Regions from separate parts of the Kitasatospora sp. NPDC006697 genome, predicted to be linked through region 3. Evidence: riboswitches for the same ligand, from Rfam matches in the RefSeq annotation. Region 3 holds a riboswitch; each other region holds the start of a gene.
What was found. Region 3 has a riboswitch for cyclic di-AMP ahead of ACFYNO_RS33375 (M23 family metallopeptidase). Riboswitches for the same ligand answer to the same signal wherever they lie in the genome.
Positions count from the first base shown of each region.

Region 1: another riboswitch for cyclic di-AMP. It lies ahead of ACFYNO_RS11950 (transglycosylase SLT domain-containing protein); the one in region 3 lies ahead of ACFYNO_RS33375 (M23 family metallopeptidase).
Region 2: another riboswitch for cyclic di-AMP. It lies ahead of ACFYNO_RS19870 (transglycosylase family protein); the one in region 3 lies ahead of ACFYNO_RS33375 (M23 family metallopeptidase).
Region 4: another riboswitch for cyclic di-AMP. It lies ahead of ACFYNO_RS09980 (transglycosylase family protein); the one in region 3 lies ahead of ACFYNO_RS33375 (M23 family metallopeptidase).

Region 1 is NZ_JBIAGU010000007.1:80,807-85,766, reverse strand. Features, by position in the region: gene ACFYNO_RS11960 (LLM class flavin-dependent oxidoreductase) at 1-465, opposite strand, end outside; gene ACFYNO_RS11955 (MarR family winged helix-turn-helix transcriptional regulator) at 595-1,017, shown strand; gene ACFYNO_RS11950 (transglycosylase SLT domain-containing protein) at 1,107-1,991, opposite strand; cyclic di-AMP (ydaO/yuaA leader) riboswitch at 1,999-2,159, opposite strand; gene ACFYNO_RS11945 (serine hydrolase domain-containing protein) at 2,323-3,708, opposite strand; gene ACFYNO_RS11940 (SAM-dependent methyltransferase) at 3,907-4,704, shown strand; gene ACFYNO_RS11935 (pseudouridine synthase) at 4,761-4,960, shown strand, end outside.
Region 2 is NZ_JBIAGU010000013.1:93,004-97,963, forward strand. Features, by position in the region: gene ACFYNO_RS19850 (hypothetical protein) at 1-398, shown strand, start outside; gene ACFYNO_RS19855 (MazG family protein) at 424-1,422, shown strand; gene ACFYNO_RS19860 (hypothetical protein) at 1,436-1,852, opposite strand; gene ACFYNO_RS19865 (cytochrome P450) at 2,021-3,253, shown strand; cyclic di-AMP (ydaO/yuaA leader) riboswitch at 3,491-3,656, shown strand; gene ACFYNO_RS19870 (transglycosylase family protein) at 3,662-4,402, shown strand; gene eno (phosphopyruvate hydratase) at 4,650-4,960, shown strand, end outside.
Region 3 is NZ_JBIAGU010000033.1:23,069-28,028, reverse strand. Features, by position in the region: gene ACFYNO_RS33395 (hypothetical protein) at 1-103, opposite strand, end outside; gene ACFYNO_RS33390 (TetR/AcrR family transcriptional regulator) at 229-804, opposite strand; gene ACFYNO_RS33385 (alpha/beta fold hydrolase) at 804-1,628, opposite strand; gene ACFYNO_RS33380 (YiaA/YiaB family inner membrane protein) at 1,744-2,031, opposite strand; cyclic di-AMP (ydaO/yuaA leader) riboswitch at 2,196-2,348, shown strand; gene ACFYNO_RS33375 (M23 family metallopeptidase) at 2,359-3,183, shown strand; gene ACFYNO_RS33370 (hypothetical protein) at 3,187-4,101, opposite strand; gene ACFYNO_RS33365 (GNAT family N-acetyltransferase) at 4,145-4,717, shown strand; gene ACFYNO_RS33360 (sensor domain-containing protein) at 4,797-4,960, shown strand, end outside.
Region 4 is NZ_JBIAGU010000005.1:246,179-251,138, reverse strand. Features, by position in the region: gene ACFYNO_RS09990 (APC family permease) at 1-373, opposite strand, end outside; gene ACFYNO_RS09985 (MarR family winged helix-turn-helix transcriptional regulator) at 796-1,221, opposite strand; cyclic di-AMP (ydaO/yuaA leader) riboswitch at 1,558-1,720, shown strand; gene ACFYNO_RS09980 (transglycosylase family protein) at 1,726-2,718, shown strand; gene ACFYNO_RS09975 (YchJ family protein) at 2,776-3,210, shown strand; gene ACFYNO_RS09970 (NUDIX domain-containing protein) at 3,246-3,749, shown strand; gene ACFYNO_RS09965 (isocitrate lyase/phosphoenolpyruvate mutase family protein) at 3,803-4,642, shown strand; gene ACFYNO_RS09960 (GNAT family N-acetyltransferase) at 4,646-4,960, opposite strand, start outside.

The DNA.
Region 1 (4,960 bases), on a different contig from region 3:
GGGGCGCACACCGTCCAGGGTGGTGAACCGGCCGCGGTGGTGCACCGGCTCGCCGGACCAGAGCGCCCGCAGCACGGTCAGCGCCTCGTCGGTGCGGGCGCCGCGGTGGCGGGGTTCGAGGCCCAGGGCGGCGAACTCCTCGGGGTTCCAGCCGGTGCCGACGCCGAGCGCGAAGCGTCCGCCGGAGATCACGTCCAGGCTGGCGGCCTGCTGGGCCACGATCAGCGGGTGGCGGTAGGGGAGCGCCAGGATGCTGGTGGCCAGCCGGATCCGCCCCGTCGCGCCGGCCACCGCCGAGAGCACCACCAGCGGGTCCAGGGTGGCGCCGCCCTCGCTCGCCAGCACGTGGTCGGACATCAGCAGGTAGTCGAAGCGCAGCTGCTCCGCCCGCACTGCCGTCTGCAGCACCGTCCCGCCCGCGCCGGCCGGCCAGCGCGGCGGCTCCAGGGATACGCCCAGTTGCATCGTGCGGTGCCGCCTTCCAGGAATCCGGGGGTTCGCGACCCACCCTAGACCGCGGCTGACGCGGCGTCAGCCCATCCCACGTTGTATTCTGCAACTACCATCGCAGCCACAGCAGCAAGGAGCACGTCGTTGGCCGCCCGGGACGCCTCGATCGACACCATCCAGCGCGAGCTGACCGCCTTCGCCCGCCGGGCCCGGCACAAGGCCTCGCAACTGCACCCCGAGCTCTCCCTGGTGACCTACAGCATGCTCGACCTGATGTACGAGCGCGGCGGCTGCCGGGCGGCCGACCTGGCCGCGCACTTCCTGCTCGACAAGTCGACGGTCAGCCGGCAGGTCGGCGCGCTGGAGAAGCTGGGGCTGGTCGACCGGGAGACCGACCCGGAGGACCACCGCGGGCAGATCCTGCGGCCCAGCGAGGCCGGGCTGCTGCTGCTCCGGGAGGCCTACGAGATGCGGCGGCGCTCCTTCACCGAGCGGTTCACCGGCTGGAGCGACGAGGACCTGGCCGACCTGGCCCGCCACCTGGTGCGCTACGGCGAAGCCGACTGAGCCGCCGCGGCGCCGGCACAACGCGCCGTGGCCGGCCGCCCGACGGAATCGTCGGAGCGGCCGGCCACGAGGGGCAGTGGAGCTCGGGATCAGTACGCCGAGTGGGTCTGCCAGAAGGCCCAAGCGGCGTTCGGGCTGCCGTAGGTCTCGTTCATGTACTGCAGCGCCCACTTGATCTGGGTGGCCGGGTTGGTCTGCCAGTCGGCGCCCGCGGAGGCCATCTTGTTGCCGGGCAGGGCCTGCGGCAGGCCGTAGGCACCCGAGCTGGGGTTGGTCGCGGTGATGTTCCAGCCGGACTCGTGGGTGATGATCTGGTCGAACGCGGCCAGCTGGCCGGCCGGGACGATGGAGGCGGCCAGCGCCTGCAGCGAGCCCGCGGAGGTGTCGGCCGGGGCGGTGACGGCGGTCTGGGTGGTGGTCGCGGCGGCCGGCGCGGACTTGGCCGGGGCGCTCTGCTGCTGCGCCGGGGCCTGGGTCCGGGCCGGAGCCTGGGTCTGCGCCTGGGCCGGAGCGGCCGCGGCCTGCTGCTGGCCGCCGAGCGACAGGTGCTGGCCCGGGAAGATCGTGTCGGGACCGTGGGTCAGCACGGACTTGTTCAGCTGGTACAGGCCCTGCCAGCCGCCCTGCACGTTGTGCGCGTTGGCGATCTTGAACAGGGTGTCGCCACCGCGGACGGTGTAGCCCGCCGGAGCGGCGGCCTGGGTCTGCGCCGGGGCGGCGGCCTGCGGGGCCGACTGCACCTGGGCGGCCGGCTTCGCGGCGGCCGGGGCGGCCTGCTGCTGGGCCGGGGCGGTGTAGCGGTGGTGCTGCTGCGCGGCGTGGTGCTCCGGGGCGTGGTGCTCCGGGGCGGCGCTGGCGCCACCGGCGGCGATCAGCGGAAGGCCGGCGCCGACACCGGCGATCACGGCGATGGCGACGGTGCGCTTGACGGCGGCGCGGCTGGGCAGGCTGGGACGACCGTTGACGGACATCATGACGTGCGATTCCTCTCCCACGCCTACGAGGTGAGCTGTCGGATTCGGGCTGGAGTTGCCCGGCCGCGCTGAGCACGGCTTCACCCCAAGCCCCGCCCGGACGAGTCCGGGTGGGGCGACTTACCTGTGGTTCCCCCGCCCCTGCCGCGGTGCTGGTGCACGTGCTCGCTCGGTCCGGTGGCAGGGCTCGGCGTTCCGGAGAGCGAGGTTCGTGTGGAGACGAACGAGATGCACCGTAAACAGGCCGACGGTCCTATCACAAGCGGATGTGAGGTGTCTCATGTTCGGACCGGGGCCTCGAGGGGAAGGCGCCAGGGTCTTGCCGCCGGCCTCAGCCCTCCTGCCAGAGCGTCGGCGAGACCCCGCCCGGGACGGCGTCCGCCGGGCCGTACGGCTGCCGGGTGAGCACCGTGCCGCCGAGGTCCAGGTGCGAGACCGAGCCGTCCGCCCGGTGCACCACCCGCAGCTGCTCGCCCGCGTGGTAGCCGTCCTGCGCCGTCCAGCTGCCGTCCGGGTCGGCCCGGAAGTGCGTGCAGTCGCCGTCCGCCTCGCGCAGCGTCAGGCCGCGCTTGGTCATCAGCACCAGGGTGAGCGGTGCCGGGCCCCAGAACCAGTGGCCGGTCAGCGCCAGCAGCTCCGGGTCCACCTCGATCGCCGGGCGCCAGGGCTCGGGGAAGCGCGGCTCGCGGTCCGCCACGATCCGCAGCAGATCGGCAGCGACCCGGCCGGGCGCGGCACCTGACGTGGCGTTGGCCAGCACCACCGCCGCCACGTCCTCCTCCTCGCAGGCCCAGAGCGCGGCCCGGAAGCCCGGCACCGAACCGGTGTGCCCGAAGAGCAGCCGGCCGTGCTCGCGGCGCAGTTGCAGGCCCAGTCCGTAGCCCTCGGTCCAGTCGCCGTCCGGGGCCGCGGCCGGACGGCGCATCTCGGCCAGGGTCTGCGCCGAGAGCACCTTGTCGTTGCCGAAGGTGGTCCCGCAGGAGAGGAAGGCGGCGAGCCGGCCCAGGTCGGCGGCGGTGGACCAGAGCTGGCCGGCCGGCGCCATCCGCCCGGTGTCGGTCAGCGGCTCGGCCGTCATCACGTCCGCCCACGGGTGCACCGCGAAGCCGCCCGCGTGCGGGGCCTGCGGCAGCGGGGTGGTGCGGGTCATGCCCAGCGGCTCCAGCACCTCCTGGCGCAGCGCCTCCGCCCAGGGCTGCCCGCGCAGCCGCTCCACCAGCGCGCCGAGCAGCGCGAAGCCCGCGTTGGAGTAGTGGAACCGCTCGCCCGCCGGGTGCCGGAACGGCTGCTCCTCCAGCAGGTCGGCCAGACCGGGCCGGAGCGAGCCGTCGGTCCGCTCCCACCAGGGGCCGGGCGGCTCGGTGGCCAGCCCGGCGGTGTGGCTGAGCAGCTCGCGCACCGTCGCCCCGCCGGCCGCGGTGCCGGGCAGGTGCTGCTCCAGCGGGTCGGCCAGGTCGAGCAGCCCCTCGTCGCGCAGCCGCAGCACCAGCACGGCGGTGAGCGGCTTGGTGACCGAGCCGATCCGGAACTGCACGTCGGTACCGGGCGCGTGGCCGTCGATCATGCTGCGCGCCCCGGTCCAGACCGGCTGGCCGCCGCGCAGCACGGCGGCCAGCATGGACGGCGTCCGGCCCTCGGCCTGACCCACCGCCACCCGGTGCAGCAGCGCCCGGCGGGTCTCGGGCAGCAGTTCCAGGGACGGCAACTCATCCGACACGTCCGGCATCTGACCTCGCATTCAGGGATGTGGGGGTGGCCGACGTTCGACCTTACCGGGCCCGGGCCCCGATGGCCCGGCAATACCGCGCTCGCTATGCTGACCCGGCCCGCGGGGAGCGGGCGGCGCGACCGGCCCGGCCGACCGGGCACGGCCGCGCGCGCAGACGGGGCACACACGGGGAACCCAGGGGGAGCAGTGCAGCAGACCGGTGACGAGTTCGACCTGACGAAGCTTCAGACGGACCGCCCGCACCCCGCGCGGATCTACGACTACTGGCTGGGCGGCAAGGACAACTTCCCGCCGGACCGGGCCGCCGCCGAGCACGCGATCAGCGTCTCCGCCGACATCCCCGCCGCCGCCCGGGAGAACCGCGCCTTCCTGCAGCGCGCCGTGCGGCTGGCCGCCCGTTCCGGCATCCGGCAGTTCGTCGACGTCGGCGCCGGGCTGCCCTCGGCGGGCAACGTGCACCAGGTCGCCCAGGAGATCGACCCGCAGGCCCGGGTGGTCTACGCGGACAACGACCCGATCGTGCTCACCCACGGCCGCGCCCTGCTGGCCGAGAACCGCACCACCACGGTGCTGCGCGGCGACGTGCGGGAGCTGGACCGGCTCTTCGAGCGGCCGGAGCTGCTGGACCTGATCGACTTCGAGCAGCCGGTGGCCGTGCTGCTGGTCGCGGTGCTGCACTTCGTCGCCGACGAGCAGGCGCACAAGGCCGTGCGGCAGGTGCTGGACCGGGTCGCGCCCGGCAGCCTGCTGCTGCTCTCCAACAGCACCCACGAGGGCAACCCGGAGCGGGCCGCCGAGGCCGCCAAGACCTGGGACAAGACCGAGACCGGCATCCGGCTGCGCACCCGGGCCGAGGTGGCGGAGTTCTTCGACGGCTGGGAGCTGCTGGAGCCGGGCGTGGAGTTCGTGCCGCTCTGGCGGCCGGAGGGGCCGACCGAGGGCAGCACCCGCTGGATGTACGCGGGCGTCGGCCGCAAGGCCTGAATCCTCCGCTCCTCCTGGTGTGCGCCGGGGGCGTGCGCGTGGCTAAGGTCGGCGCCATGAGACGCCGCAGCACGCCCGCCACCGCCCCCCTGCCGCAGCGGCGCGGGGTCGACCCGGTCCGGGTCCGGCTGCCGCTGGAGGGCGACTGGCCCACCGTCGCCGCCTACCTCGCGCACCGGCTGCCGGACCAGCTGGCCGAGCGGCTGGCCGAGATGGTCCGCGGCGGCGAGATCCACGCCGCCGACGGCCCGATCGA
Region 2 (4,960 bases), on a different contig from region 3:
TGTCCGGGATGGTCTTCGACCAGGTGGTCGCGCACGCCCTGGACGACCACGGGCTGGCCGTCACCGACTCCGAGGTGGGCCGGCTGCGCGACGAGCAGACGGCGGCCTGGGGCGGCGAGCAGGGCCTGGAGCAGATGCTGCTGCTCAAGCACGCCGTGCCGGCCAAGGAGATCGACTCCTTCTACCGCGAGCAGCTGGGCCTGCAGAAGCTGGCCGCGATGAACGGCCAGCAGCTGGGCACGGCGGACGGCAACAAGGCGGTCCACCAGCTGCTGACCGAGGCCTCCAACGAGCTGAAGGTGACCGTCAACCCGCGCTACGGCAGCTGGGACCCGGCCCAGGCGGTGCTGGACGGCCCGAGCGAGCCCTGGCTGCCGCAGTCCGGCGCCGCCGCGTAGCGACCGCGGGGGTAGGTTTCGAGGTGTGGAGACGACCTCGAAGCTCACCCTGCTGACCACCACCCACCGCATCGCCCCCGGCCTGCTCAGCTGGCCGGCCTGGCAGGCGCTGCACGCCGCGCCCGTGGTGCTGGCGGCCGACCCCGCGCACCCGCAGCTGGCCGCGCTGGCCCAGGCCGGGGTGGCCGTGGAGCAGTTGGAGCGCGGCAGCGCGCCCGCGCTGGCCCGGCAGCTGGTGGAGCGGGCGCCCGCGGTCTTCCTGGGCAGCCAGGACGGCGACCCGGGGCTGACCGGGGCGCTGGCCCGGATCGCGGTGGAGGAGGCGGGGCGGGCGCCGGAGATCGAGGTGCTGCCCGGCTCCTACGACCTGCCCGGCGCGCGGCTGCTCGACCTGGTCGCGGTGATGGACCGGCTGCGCTCCCCCGGCGGCTGCCCGTGGGACGCCGAACAGACCCACGCCTCGCTGGTGAAGTACCTGGTGGAGGAGGCCTTCGAGCTGGTCGAGGCGATCGAGGAGGGCGACCGGGCGACGCTGCGCGAGGAGTTGGGCGACGTGCTGCTGCAGGTCTTCTTCCACTCCCGGATCGCCCAGGAGGACGCCGAGGACCCGTTCTCCATCGACGAGGTGGCCGGCGACATCGTGGACAAGCTGATCTACCGCCACCCGCACGTCTTCGGCGACTCCGACGCCGACACCACCGACCAGGTGGAGGCGAACTGGGAGCAGCTGAAGGCGGCCGAGAAGGGCGACCGGGAGTCGGTGCTGGACGGCGTGCCGGGCGGGCTGCCGGCGCTGGCCTTCGCGGCCAAGCTGGTCTCCCGGGTGCGGCGGGCCGGGTTCACCGGGGTCGCGGACGCCCCGTACGCGCTGCCCGGGGAGCTGACCGAGGCGAGCGTCGGCGAGCTGCTGCTCGCCGTGGTGCAGCGGGCGCACGACGCGGGGGTGGATCCGGACGCGGCGCTGCGCCACGCGGCCCGCGGGTACCGTGCGGCGGTGCGGGCGGCCGAGGGTCTGCCCGCCTAGGAGCGGGACCGGGTCAGGCCGCCGGCAGCGAGGCGTCGGCGGCCCGCTGGGCCGGGACCACCTCGCCGATCGCGGTGCTCAGCGGGTCCAGCAGCTCGGCCAGCCGGTCCAGGTCGCCGGGCAGCTCGTCCAGCGCCACGATCCGCTCGCCGTCCGGTCCGGCCACGCAGAACAGGTCGATCGGGCCGAGGTGCTTCTCGGCGGTGGAGACCAGGGCGGCGATGTCGCTGGGCTGGTGGATGTCGGAGCAGACCCCGACCACCGGGCAGCCGGTGCGGTCCAGCGCGGCGGCCAGGTCCTCGGCCACGCCCGGGCGGGGGTCGGCCAGGAGCAGCCCGACGGCTCCGGCAGCGGTGAACCGCCGGGCCGGGCCGTCGCCGTCGCCGCCGTCGAGCACCGCGATGACCACCACTTGACCGGCTACTCGCATGGCCTGCTCCTCCCTGGGGGCGACACCGCACTGGCGCCCACCGTTCGTATCGGAGGATCGTAGGCTTCGGCTGACCCTCCGCAACAGGGATTACCCGTCAGGTGACCAGACTCACTCACCGCGGCCAACGGATACCGTCAAGACATGCCCGCATCGCCGACTGAGTCCATGCCACCCCTGTTCACCTGGGAGTTCGCCGCCGATCCCTACCCGGCGTACGCCTGGCTCAGGAAGCACGCGCCGGTGCACCGCACCACGCTCCCGAGCGGGGTCGACGCCTGGCTGGTGACCCGGTACGCCGACGCGCGCCAGGCGCTCGCGGACGCCCGGCTCTCCAAGAACCCGGCGCACCACAGCGAGCAGGCGCACCGCACCGGGCGGGTCGGCATCCCGGGGGAGCGGCAGGCGGACCTGATGACCCATCTGCTGAACATCGACCCGCCGGACCACACCCGGCTGCGGCGGCTGGTCTCCAAGGCGTTCACCCCGCGCCGGGTGGCCGAGTTCGAGCCGCAGGTGCAGCTGCTGACCGACCGGCTGATCGACTCCTTCGCGGCCCGTGGCACGGCCGACCTGATCCACGAGTTCGCCTTCCCGCTGCCGATCTACGCGATCTGCGACCTGCTCGGGGTGCCGGCCGAGGACCAGGACGACTTCCGCGACTGGGCCGGGATGATGATCCGGCACGGCGCCGGCCCGCGCGGCGGGGTGGCCCGGGCGGTCAAGAAGATGCGGGCCTACCTGCTGGAGCTGATCCACCGCAAGCGCGCCGACCCCGGCGAGGACCTGATCTCCGGTCTGATCCGGGCCAGCGACCACGGCGAGCACCTGACCGAGAACGAGGCCGCGGCGATGGCCTTCATCCTGCTCTTCGCGGGCTTCGAGACCACCGTGAACCTGATCGGCAACGGCCTGCACACGCTCATGAACCACCCCGCGCAACGGGCGGAGCTGCAACGCTCGATCGCGGCCGGCGAGACCGGGCTGCTGGCCACCGCGGTCGAGGAACTGCTGCGCTACGACGGGCCGGTGGAGCTGGCCACCTGGCGGTTCGCGACCAGCCCGCTGACCATCGGCGGGGTGGACATCCCGGTCGGCGACCCGGTGCTGGTGGTGCTGGCGGCGGCCGACCGCGACCCGGCGCGGTTCGGCGGAGCGGACACCCTGGAGCTGGCCCGGCAGGACAACCCGCACCTGGGTTTCGGTCACGGCATCCACTACTGCATCGGCGCGCCGCTGGCCCGGCTGGAGGGCCGTCTGGCGCTCGCCACCCTGCTGACCAGGCTGCCCGATCTGCGCCCGGCAGCCGACCCGGCGGAGCTGCGGTGGCGCGGCGGACTGATCATGCGCGGTCTGCGCCAACTCCCGGTTTCGTTCACACCTGAGAGCCCGCGGGGCTGATGGGACGGCGGAGGCGCTCGGCTGACGGCGTGTCGGACAGCCTCGGAAGTCAGTGATCTGAATGGGGATCAATGCGGACATAGCTGATCAGTAGGTGGGCGATCGATCGCGCTCCGTAATTCTGACGTGATGTCGGCGATATGAGCTTGTGATTGTTCAGCAGATCTGCCTACTCTCCGTGGAGTTCGCGGCAGCGAACCCCGTGCGCGGAAACGCCGAGCCCTGCCCACCGCGCAGCCGGGCAACCCGACTTCCCCATGGGCAGGGGCGGGGGACCCAGGTTTTCTGCCGTCTCCCACGGCTAGGGGTGAAGCCGACCGCCGGAGCGATCCGGGCGGCCGGCCGGGCCATCCTCACCGGTCCGAACCCGACAGCTCACCTCGCAGGCGTGCGGAGAGGGACACCTTCATGCTGCTCAGTGGCACTGGCCGCCATCGCCGTCGCACCACCGCGGAGAAGGCCATCGCCGTCGCCGGCGTGGCCGGCGCGGGCCTCGCTCTGCCGCTGCTCACCGCGGCCGGGGCGCACGCCGCGCCGGTCTCGGTCTGGGACGGCGTCGCCAACTGCGAGTCCACCAACAACTGGTCGATCAACTCCGGCAACGGCTTCTACGGCGGGCTGCAGTTCACCTCCTCGACCTGGGCCGCGTACGGCGGCACCCAGTACGCCCCGCGTGCCGACCTCGCCAGCAAGGACCAGCAGATCGCGGTGGCCGAGCGGGTGCTGGCCTCGCAGGGTCCGGGCGCCTGGCCGGTCTGCTCGGTGAAGGCCGGGCTGTCCAAGGGCGGCGGCGCCGCCGCGGTGGACACCGGCAGCGACTCCGCGCCGACCACCCGGTCCGCGCCGAGCACGCCGAAGCAGACCCAGCCCAGCAGCCCCAGGCCCAGCCAGTCGACGCCCGGTCAGTCGAAGCCGGCCGCCCAGCCGAGCACCCCGGCGCCGGCCGCCGCTCCCGCGAAGCCGGCCGCCCCCAGTCCGGCGAAGCCGCAGACCGGCGGCTACACCGTGAAGCCCGGTGACACCCTGTCGAAGATCGCCACGGCGCAGCAGATCGTCGGCGGCTGGCAGGCGCTGTACCAGCACAACCAGTCGGTGATCGGCGGCGACCCGAACCTGATCTACCCGGGCCAGGTGCTGGACGCCGGCTGAGCCGACTTCCGCGCCCGGATTCCCAGCCCTGCGTGAAGCCGCAGGCCGGAAGCGGTCCGGGGACGTTCAACCCGGCGTCCCCGGACCACACCGAACAGGCATTCAGGTGAACTACCGGCAGGTAGCAGAGCCACACCGTGAGACGGGAGCGAGGTCCGGGTGGCCCGGCCGGTCGGTGCGGTTAGGCTCTGGTCGTAACGCCCCCGCCATCCCTGTCCGCAGGACCGCTTCCGCAAGGAGATGCATAGTGCCGTCCATTGATGTCGTCGTCGCCCGCGAGATCCTCGACTCCCGCGGTAACCCCACGGTCGAGGTCGAGGTCGGCCTCGACGACGGCAGCACCGGCCGCGCCGCTGTCCCGTCCGGCGCCTCCACCGGTGCCTTCGAGGCGCTGGAGCTGCGCGACGGCGACAAGAACCGCTACGGCGGCAAGGGCGTCGAGAAGGCCGTCCTCGCCGTGATCGAGCAGATCGGCCCGGAGCTGGTGGGCTACGACGCCACCGAGCAGCGGCTGATCGACCAGGCGATGCTCGACCTCGACGCCACCCCGGACAAGTC
Region 3 (4,960 bases):
GGGCGGGCTCCGCGGCGCGCACGGTGGCGGCGGGCGCGGCCGGGCGCGCCGCGGCGGTGCGCTGGGCCGGGATCACCGCGTCGGCGGTGCTGGGCTGCGTCATGGCCCCTCCAGTGGTCCACAGGGTGAATTGGGACCTTAGTCCCATCCGATTGCCGCACCATCAGACCAGGGGATGATTCGCGTCCGTCATCCGCCCCGCCCTGGTGCTACCCCGTGACCGGGCCTTCACTCCGCGTCGGGCCAGTCCCGCAGCCCGGTGGTCAGCAGCCCGATCATCCGCTCCTGGGTCACCGCCAGGTCCGCCGCGATCCGGAAGGCGCCGGCGATGCTCAGCGAGGCGAAGCCGTGCGCCATGCTGCGCACCGCGCGGGCGGCGTGCACCGCCTCGGCGTCGGTGATGCCGTAGCCGGCCAGCACCGCGAAGATCGCTCCGGCCAGCCGCTCGCCGTGGGCGGTCAGCTGCTCGTCCTCCGGCACCGGGACCTGCGGCATCGAGGCGTAGCGGCGGGGGTGGTCCAGCGCGTAGGAGTGGTAGGCGCGCAGCAGGGCCCGCACCGCCTCCTCGCCGCGCAGCTCGCCGACGGCCTCCTGCAGCGCGTCGGCCAGCTCGCCGGTGACCCGCAGCGCGACCAGCCGGCGCAGTCCGGCCAGGCCGCCGGGCACGTGCTTGTAGAGCGAGGGGGCGGCCACCCCGGCCCGGGCGGCCACCGCCGCCAGGGTCAGCTCCTCCGGGCCGTGCTCGTCGATCAGCGCGATCGCGTGGTCGACCACGGCGTCCGGGTTCAGTCCGGCGCGGGGCATCAGCCGACCTCGGCGAGGAACGGGAGCAGCGCGGCGGCGACGGCCTGCGGATCCTGGACCATCGGGTAGTGGCCGGCGCCCTCGATCATCACCTTGCGGCCGTTCAGCGCGGCGGCCTGACGGTCGGCCAGCTCCTCCGGCTTCGGGAAGTCGGGGTCCTTGCTGCCCATCAGCACCAGCGCCGGGCACCGCACGCCGGCCGACCAGCCGACCGGGCCGGAGTCGCCGCGGACGTAGCCGCGGCTGGCCTTCCGGCGGCCGGGGGTGCGCAGCGCGGCCTCCAGCACGGCGTTCTGGGCCACGATCTCGGGGGTGGGGCCGCCGGGGTAGGCCATCTTGTTCAGGTAGTAGCCCCAGACCTTGGGGAAGGCCAGCACCGCCGAGCCGAGGCCCCAGACCACCGCCTTCATGAAGGGGTTCGGCGGGACCTGCTCGACGAAGGCGTCGAGCAGGGCGATCCCGGCCACCCGCTCGGGCGCGTCGGCGGCGACCCGGACCACGGTGGCGCCGGTGTAGGAGCTGCCGACCAGCACGGCCCGCTCGATGCCCAGGTGGTCGAGCAGGGCCAGGGTGTCGACGGCCAGCGCGGCCGGGCTGTAGTCGTCCCAGTCGATCGAGGACTCGCCGAAGCCGCGCACGTCCATGGTGATCACCCGGTGGCCGGCCGCGATCAGCAGCGGGCGCAGGTGGCGGTAGGCCTGCCGGGAGTCGAGCATCCCGGGGAGCAGGACCACGGGGGTGCCGGTGCCGTCGCTCTCGTCGTAGGCGAGGGTGCCGCCGGCGAGCCGCAGGTACTGGGTCCGAGGGGTCAGGGTGCTGTTCACGGTGGGCCTCCTGGCGGGGCGCTTCGGTGGGTGCCGGCCGTTGCCGACACCCACAAAGCTATGGCTAATAGCCTTAGCCGTCAACCCCTCGCCGAGGCCCTTCGGTCGGGCGTCCTCAGCTCTCGACCCGGAACGGGTCGTGCTCGGCGAGCAGTTTCTCCAGCCGGGCCTGGTCGACCCGGGTGACCATCTCGTCGGCCTCCTGCCGGTCCCGGATCACCTTGGCCAGGGTGAACGCGGAGGTGACGGTGTAGAGCAGGCCGAGTGCCAGGAAGGCCCGCATCCAGGCGCTGACGGGCAGGTAGGCGATCCCGATCGCCAGGCCGCCGCCGGCCAGCGCGAAAGAGAGGATCGCCTGCACGTAGTAGGCGGAGGTGGTCCGTGGCTGCACCGAGGAAGTCATGCCTGAAGGATCGCCAACTCGGCCGCGCCCCACATGAGTACGGGTACTCAGTTCGCTACCCGGGGTGAGCCCAGAGTTGGGGGGAAAGAGTGGCTTGGAATCAGGGGCCCATGGGATTAACGTTTGATAACGCAGCGCGGTCGGCAACGCCGTCCCCGACGGCACCGTGCGCGTCGCCTAATCCTTCGGTCTGCGGAGCCGTGCAGACCGGGGAGCCGGGGAACCACGTTCCTTGGGGTGAATCGGGCCTTGGCCCGTAGGAGACCTTCCTGCTCCGAACCCGTCAGCTAACCCGGTAGGCGCGAGGGAAGGAAAGGAGCGCCCCCCGTGGCGTTGACGCACACCCCGGTCGCCCTGCTCGATCACGCCGACGCTCCCGGGGACCAGGCACCCCGCCGGCTGCCCCGGCAGTCCCGCGCCGCCGCCCCGGTGCTCGGCGTCACCGCGATGGCCGCCGCCCTCGGCGCCACCGCCGGGCTCACGAGCAGCGCCGCCGCGGCCGAGCCGGCCCCCGCCGCCGTGAGCGCGCCGGACGCCGACCCCGGGCTGGCGCTGGCCGCCCGGATCCAGCAGCAGGCCGACCCCGCCCGGGCCGCCGCCGACGAGGCCGCCGAGCAGGCGGCGCGGGCCGAGGCCGAGCAGGCCGCCCGCACCGAGGCCGCCCGGCTGGAGGCCGCCCAGGAGGCCGCCGCCAAGCGCGCCGCCGCCCAGCAGCCGGCCGCCCGGCAGCTGACGGAGCGGCAGGCCCCGGCCGAGGAGCAGTCCGCGGACACCGTGCTCCCGCTGCCCGGCCGCCCGGTCGACCTCCCCGCCGCCACCCCCTGGCCCGAGCTGCGCACCGGCGTGGACATCTCCGCCCCGGTCGGCACCCCGGTCCGCGCGGTCGCCGCCGGCACCGTCACCGCGGCCGGCTGGTCCGGCGGCTACGGCTACCGGGTGATCCAGACCCTGCCCGACGGCACCGAGGTCTGGTACTGCCACCTGTCCGCGATCACCGCCGCCGGCCCGCTCGCCCCCGGCGAGGCGCTCGGCCGTGTCGGCGCCACCGGCAGCCGCACCGGCACCGCCCGGCTGCACCTGGAGGTGCGCCCGGGCGGCGGCGCGCCGGTCGACGCGGCGGCCTGGTTCCAGGCCCGCGGGCTGGCCCTCTGACCCTCAGGCGTCCCGGTCCTGGCCGGGCGTCCAGCCGGCGATGTCCGGCAGCTCGACCAGGCCGCGCTTGACGATGTACTGGTCCACCTCGGCGGCCCCCGGCTCCGGCGCGATCTCCTGGTACTCCGTCAGCAGCAGCGCCGGCAGCCCGGGCACCGTCCACTCGCCGAGCAGCCGCAGCGCCTCGGCCTGCACGGCCGCCTCGAACTCCGGGAAGTCGCCGGACAGCTCGGCCGGCATCGGCAGGCCGAGCGCGGTCCGCCCGGCCAGGTTGTGGTAGCTGCGCTCCATCAGCCGGTTCTCCACCAGCAGCCGGGCGCCGTCGGTGGCCATCCCGATCGACAGCAGCACGCCCTCGGTCCAGCCCTCCTCGCCCTCCGGCTGGTCCAGGCCGGCCGCGCCCGCCAGCACCGCGATCCGGCCGGCCGGCTCCAGCTCCCGGAAGCCGTCCAGCCAGCTGCGCACCGCGGCCTCGTCGGCGGTGTCCACGCCGGCCTCGCGCAGCAGCAGCGCGTACAGCCGGGGCCAGGTCAGCAGGTGCGGCTGGCGCAGCAGCCCGGCCAGCAGCTCGCCCTGCCACCGCGCCTCGGCCAGCAGCCGCTCGCGCCGCTTGGCGTTCAGCCGCTTCGCGGCCTTCTGGTGCTCGATCAGCAGCTCCACCGCCGCGCCGTAGACCAGCGGATCCTCCCCGGGCGCGGGCTGCACGTAGAGGTGGATCCGCTCGTACAGCAGCTCCTGGAGCAGCGCGGAGGTCAGTTCGGGGTAGCCGTCGTGCAGCCGTGCGTCACCCAGTTCGAGCAGTGTGAGGACCGCGTTCAGCGGCCCCTCGGGCACCGGGCCGAAACCCTGCTCGGCAGCCCAACGCAGCAGCTCAGCGGTGTGCGGCCGGGGTGCCAGCCGCAGGTCCTCGTCGTCCATGACCGGTACCGTAGCCGCTCCGCGGCGCACTACCGTACGTGCCATGCACCCCGTCCTGCTGACCGGGCCCCGGCTGACCATCCGTGAGTTCCACCACGTGGAGCGCGACATCGACGCGCTGCACGCGATCTTCGGCGACCCGGAAGCCGCCCGCTACCTGCCCTTCGAGCCCCGGGACCGGGAGGACTGCGCCGACCAGGTGGCGCTCTACCTGGACGAGGCGCAGCGCTCCCCGCGCACCGTCTACCGGCTCGCCGTCACCCGCACCGCCGACGGCGAGGACGCCGTGCCGCTGGGCAACGCGGTGCTCGGCGTGGAGGGAACCGAGGAGCAGCGCCAGGCGTTCATCGGGTACGCGCTGCGGCGGGACGCCTGGGGCCTCGGGTACGCCACCGAGATCGCCCGGCTGCTCTGCGGCTTCGGCTTCGAGGAGCTGGGGCTGCACCGGCTGGCGGCCCGGCTGGACCCGGCCAACCTGGCCTCGGCCCGGGTGCTGCGCAAGGCCGGCTTCCAGCTGGAGGGGCGGATCCGGGACGACCTCTTCCTGCGCGGCCGCTGGCACGACGCGCTGCAGTACTCGCTGCTGGAGCAGGAGTGGTCCGGGCTGCCGGAGTGAGGGCGGGGGGATAACCCCACCCCGGCTCCGCCGGACAGCCGGATTACCCGGGGCGGCCCGCCCCGGCAGGCTTGAGGGCATGACGACGACCTCCCCGAGCACCTTCACCGCCGCCCCGTTCACCGTCCCGGCCGCCCGCCGCTCCCCTTCACTGGCCCGCCGGCTGGCCCGCGAGTACGGCTACGTCCTCGGCGGGCTGTTCACCGGCACCGTCGGCTTCGGCTGGGCCGTCAGCTGCTTCGC
Region 4 (4,960 bases), on a different contig from region 3:
CGATCGGCGCGATGGTGGCGGCCTGCAGCCAGGTGAACCAGCCGAAGCTCATGCCGACGAAGCCGCCGAAGGCGTAGTGCGGGTAGCGGGCGGTGCCGCCGGCCACCGGGAAGAGGCCGCCGAGCTCGGCGTGCACCAGGGCGAGCAGCACGATGGCGACGGCGCCGACGCCCCAGGAGAGCATCGCGGCGGGTCCGGCTGCGCGGACGGCCTTCTCGGCGCCGAACAGCCAGCCGGAGCCGATGATCGCCCCGACCGAGGCCCAGAGCAGCCCCGCCAGCCCGACCTCGCGGCGCAGCGCGTGCCGTCCGCGGCCGCGTCCGCCGTTGGGCCGGCCGTTGGGTCCGCCTGGTGCCGGATGTGGTGCGGCCATGGGGGCGGGCCCTCCGATCGACGGCGGTGGCGGTGACTGGGCCTGACGCTGCCTCAGATCGGGGGCGGGCCGGGCGGTGCGCGCGGGAGCGGCGGCGGAGCGCCAGCCATCCGGCGCAGTCATATCGGCTGAAATGAACGGGGTGCGGCGGCTGATCCATGACGGTTGCTAAACGCGGGCGCGCCTGGCAGGCTCTTCACCGCCAGACCTGCGGACCCGCCGCCCAGTACCAGAGGACGTCCCGTGCGCAGCAGACCCCCGCTTGAGCGGACCACCCGGCCCGACGCCTCCGACCTCGCGTCCGGCCCCGCGTCCGGCCTCGCGTCCGGCCCCGCGTCCGGCCTCGCGTCCGGCCTCGCGTCGGCCGGCCCGAGCCGCCTGGACCGGGTCCCCCTCCCGGTCCAGGCCTCCGCTCCGACCCGCTACGCGCTGAGGTTGCGCTCCACGGCGGCCAGCAGCCGGACCAGCTCGGCGCGCTCCCCGGAGTCCAGCCCGGCCACCGTCAGCTGCTCCAGGTCCCGCCAGATCCCGCCGACCTGCTCGCGCAGCGCCCGCGCCGCCGCCGTCGGCTCCACGATCACCGCCCGCCGGTCCAGTGCGCTGCGGCTGCGCCGGACGAACCCGGCCTGCTCCAGCCGCTGCACCATCCGGGTCACCGTCGAGGCGTCCAGCCCCAGCAGCTCGATCAACTCGCCCTGCGGCAGCGCCCCGCGCTCCCAGAGCGCCATCATCAGCAGCTCCTGCCCGGCGTGCAGGCCGGAACGGCGCAGCATCCGCTCGGCGGCGGCCCGGTGCAGGCGGGCCACCCGCGCGATGGCGTGGCCGGTGGTGTCGGTGGAGGCACTCACGCGCTGATTGTACGCACAACGGGGAGCCCTTTCGGAATAGCGGATACCCTGGGATCTCCCTTGCCATAAAAGGACCTTAAGTGTGCCAATTTGTATAGTTGGCCGGACAACTTATTCACGTTGACGGCACGACAACCCCACCCGGCGCGCGACCCACGACCGCACCTTCCGTCCACCCCGTCGGGACAGCGTCCCCACATACGTGATTCTCATGTGATGTGTGCGATGCGGGGTTGTTATCGAGATGATGATCCGTCTAGTCTCCCTGCCAGGCCCGCTCACGCGGGCACCGGACGCGGCACGCCGAACCCTGCCCACCACGTCCGCGGCTCCCGACACCACGACTCGTCAGGGCAGGGACGGGGGACCCAGGTTCTCCACCGCCGTCCCGCACGGCTAGGGGTGAAGCCGGGCGCAGGGGTATTCCGCTGCGGCCGGCCGGGCCAACCTCACCGGCCCGAACCCGACAGCTCACCTCGCAGGCGTGCGGAGAGGGACATCTTCATGGTCTTCACCGGACCGGGCCGGCACCGCCGCCCGACCCAGGCCGAACGCGCCGTCGCCACCGCCACCGTGGTGGGCGCCGGGCTGGCGCTGCCGCTGCTCGCGGCCACCGGCGCGCACGCCGCCCAGGCTCCCGACTGGGACGCGCTCGCCCAGTGCGAGACCGGCGGCAACTGGACCATGGACACCGGCGACGGCTACTACGGCGGGCTGCACCTGACCCAGCGCCAGTGGGACGCGCACGGCGGCGACCTGTTCGGCGCGGAGCCCTCGCACGCCACCAAGGCGCAGCAGATCACGGTGGCGGGCGCGGTGTTCGCCGACGAGGGGCCGAGCGCCTGGCCGTCCTGCGCGACGGCCGCGGGGCTGACGGGTCAGGGTGACCAGGGCGGGCAGGGCGGCCAGCCGAGCGCGGCGCCTACGGCTGCGGCCACCGCCACGCCCACCGCCGCGCCGACGCCCGCGCCGGGCGATCCGGGGACGGCCGCGCCGGCTCCTGCCGCCACGCCCACCGCGGCGCCGTCGGCGGACCCGACCGCCGCGCCCACGCCCACCGCCGGGAGCTCCACCGCCGCGCCCGCGCAGCCCGCGCCCGCGGCCACCTCGACGCCTCCGGCCGCACCCGCGCCCTCGGCTTCGGCCGCGCCCACCCAGGCGCCCGCGCAGGCGAGCACCGCCCCCGCTCCCGGGCAGTCGGCGCCCGTCTCCGCCCCGGCCACCAGCGCGCCGGGCGCCCCCGCGGGCACGCCTGCGCCGGTCGCGACGCCCGTCACTCCGGTCATGCCCGTGGTGCCGGTGGTGCCCGCCTCGCTCGCGGCCGCCCCCACGGCCGCCCCCGGCGGCGAGTACACCGTGGTCGGCGGCGACACCCTCTCCGGCATCGCCTACGCCCACCACCTGGACGGCTGGCAGCAGTTCTACCAGCAGAACGCCGGCGTGGTCGGCGACAACCCGAACCTGATCTACCCGGGCCAGCAGCTCCACCTGTCCTGACGCGCTCGGCGGGGCGAACGGTGCGTCCACGGCCCGACGAGCCGTCACAATGGACCCATGTCCCGACGCACCGCCCGCCCTGCCAAGCGCCCCGCCGCGCCCGTCCTCCCGCAGGACTGCCCCTGCGGCCTGCCCGCCGCCTACGCCGACTGCTGCGGCCGGCTGCACCGCGGACTCGCCCCCGCCGCCACCGCCGAGCAGCTGATGCGCTCGCGCTACAGCGCCTTCGCCGTCCGGGACACCGCCTACCTGCTGCGCAGCTGGCACCCCGACACCCGCCCCGCCGAGCTGGACCTGGCGCCCGCACTGAGCTGGGAGCGGCTGGAGATCATCGGCAGCACCGAGGGCGGCCCGTTCCACACCGCCGGCACGGTGGAGTTCCGCGCCCACTACCGCGAGCACGGCGTGCCGGGCAGCCTGCACGAGAACAGCCGCTTCCTGCGCCACGAGGGCGCCTGGGTCTACCTGGACGGCGACCACTGCGACGACTGACCCCGCCCGCACCAGTCCTCCAGGAGAGCTCCGCGATGGCCCAACTCCCGCTCGCCGACCACCTGCGCACCCTGCCGCACGGAATCCTGTTCGGCCTGGTCCACTTCACCGACACCGAGGGCAACCCGCTGCTGCTGAAGTCGGTCTACGACCCCGAGGTCTGGCAACTGGCGGGCGGCAACCTGGAGTTCGACAGCGAGCCGTGGCACTGCGCCCGGCGCGAGGTGCTGGAGGAGACCGGCCTGGTGCTGCCCGCCGAGCCGGCCGCGCCGCTGCTGGCGCTGCTCTTCCTGCCCGCCGCGGGCGAGTGGCCGTTCCGGGTCGGCGTGGTCTTCGACGGCGGCGCGCTCAGCGCCGAGCAGCTGGCCGGCCTGGTGCTGGACCCGGCCGAGCACACCGAGTTCGCCGTCCGCCCGCTCACCGAGTGGCGCACCGTGCTGAGCCCGGTCCGGCTGGCGCTGGTGGAGGCCGTCGCCGAGGCCCGCCGCACCGGCCGGGCCGCCTACCTGCACCTGCCGGGCCCGCGCAGGCCGAGCTGAACCCGCGCCACCCCGCACCGACACCTTCGACCCACCCGACGAGAGGACCCGCAGTGTCGCCGACGACCACCGAGGACCAGCAGCGCCGCGCACTCGCCTTCCGAGAACTGCACGCCGGTCCGGGCGCCTTCGTCATCCCCAACGCCTGGGACGCCGGCACCGCCCGGCTGCTCACCGGCCTGGGCTTCGCCGCCCTGGCCACCACCAGCGGCGGCCTGGCGTTCAGCCTGGGCCGGGGCGACGGCGCCAACCTGGTCACCCGCGACGAGGCACTGGCCAACGCCCGCGCCCTGGTCGCCGCCTCCCACCTGCCGGTCTCCGCCGACCTGGAGAGCGGCTACGGCGAGGACCCGGAGCAGGTCGCCGAGACCATCCGGCTGGCGGCCGCGAGCGGCGTGGTCGGCGGCTCGATCGAGGACGCGACGGGCGACCCGGACGAGCCGCTGCACCCGTTCGCGGAGGCCGTCGCCCGGGTCCGCGCCGCCGTGCTGGCCGCGCGCGAACTCGACTTCCCGTTCACGGTCACCGCCCGCGCGGAGAACTTCCTCTACGGCAAGCCCGACCTGGACGACACCATCCGCCGCCTCCAGGCCTTCGAGGCGGCGGGCGCCGACGTCCTGTTCGCCCCCGGCCTGCCGGACGCCGAGTCCGTGCGCGCCGTCTGCTCGGCCGTCTCCCAGCCGGTCAACGTCCTGGTCGCCGGTCCGCTGCTGGAGCTGACGGTCGACCAGCTCACCGAGCTGGGCGCCCGCCGGATCAGCCTGGGCTCGGGCCTCTCCCGGCTCGCCCTCACCTCCACCGTCAACGCCGCCCGCACCATCCAGCACACCGGCACCTTCGCCCCGATCGCCGAGGCCCTCCCCTACGGCACCGTGAACGCCCTGCTCAGCTGAGGCTCACCCGAGGTCGATCGCCAGCTGGCTGCCGATCTCCCGGTACCCCAGCGCCACCGCCGCCCGCCGCGAGGCGGGCACCCGCGCCCGCCACTGCGGCAACAGCCCCGCACCGAGCGCGTGCGCGGTGGCCGCCGTCCCCGTCACCCGCACCAGACCGCGCCCGCGCCACGCGGGCGCGGTCAGCACGCTCAGGTGCGCGCCCCGCCCCGCCCACACCTGGTACCCGGCGGCGGCCACCACCTCGCCGTCCACCCGCACCACGAAGGCCGGCGAGCCGATCTCGAACAGCCCGGCCTCCTGGGTGTCGTCCTCCCC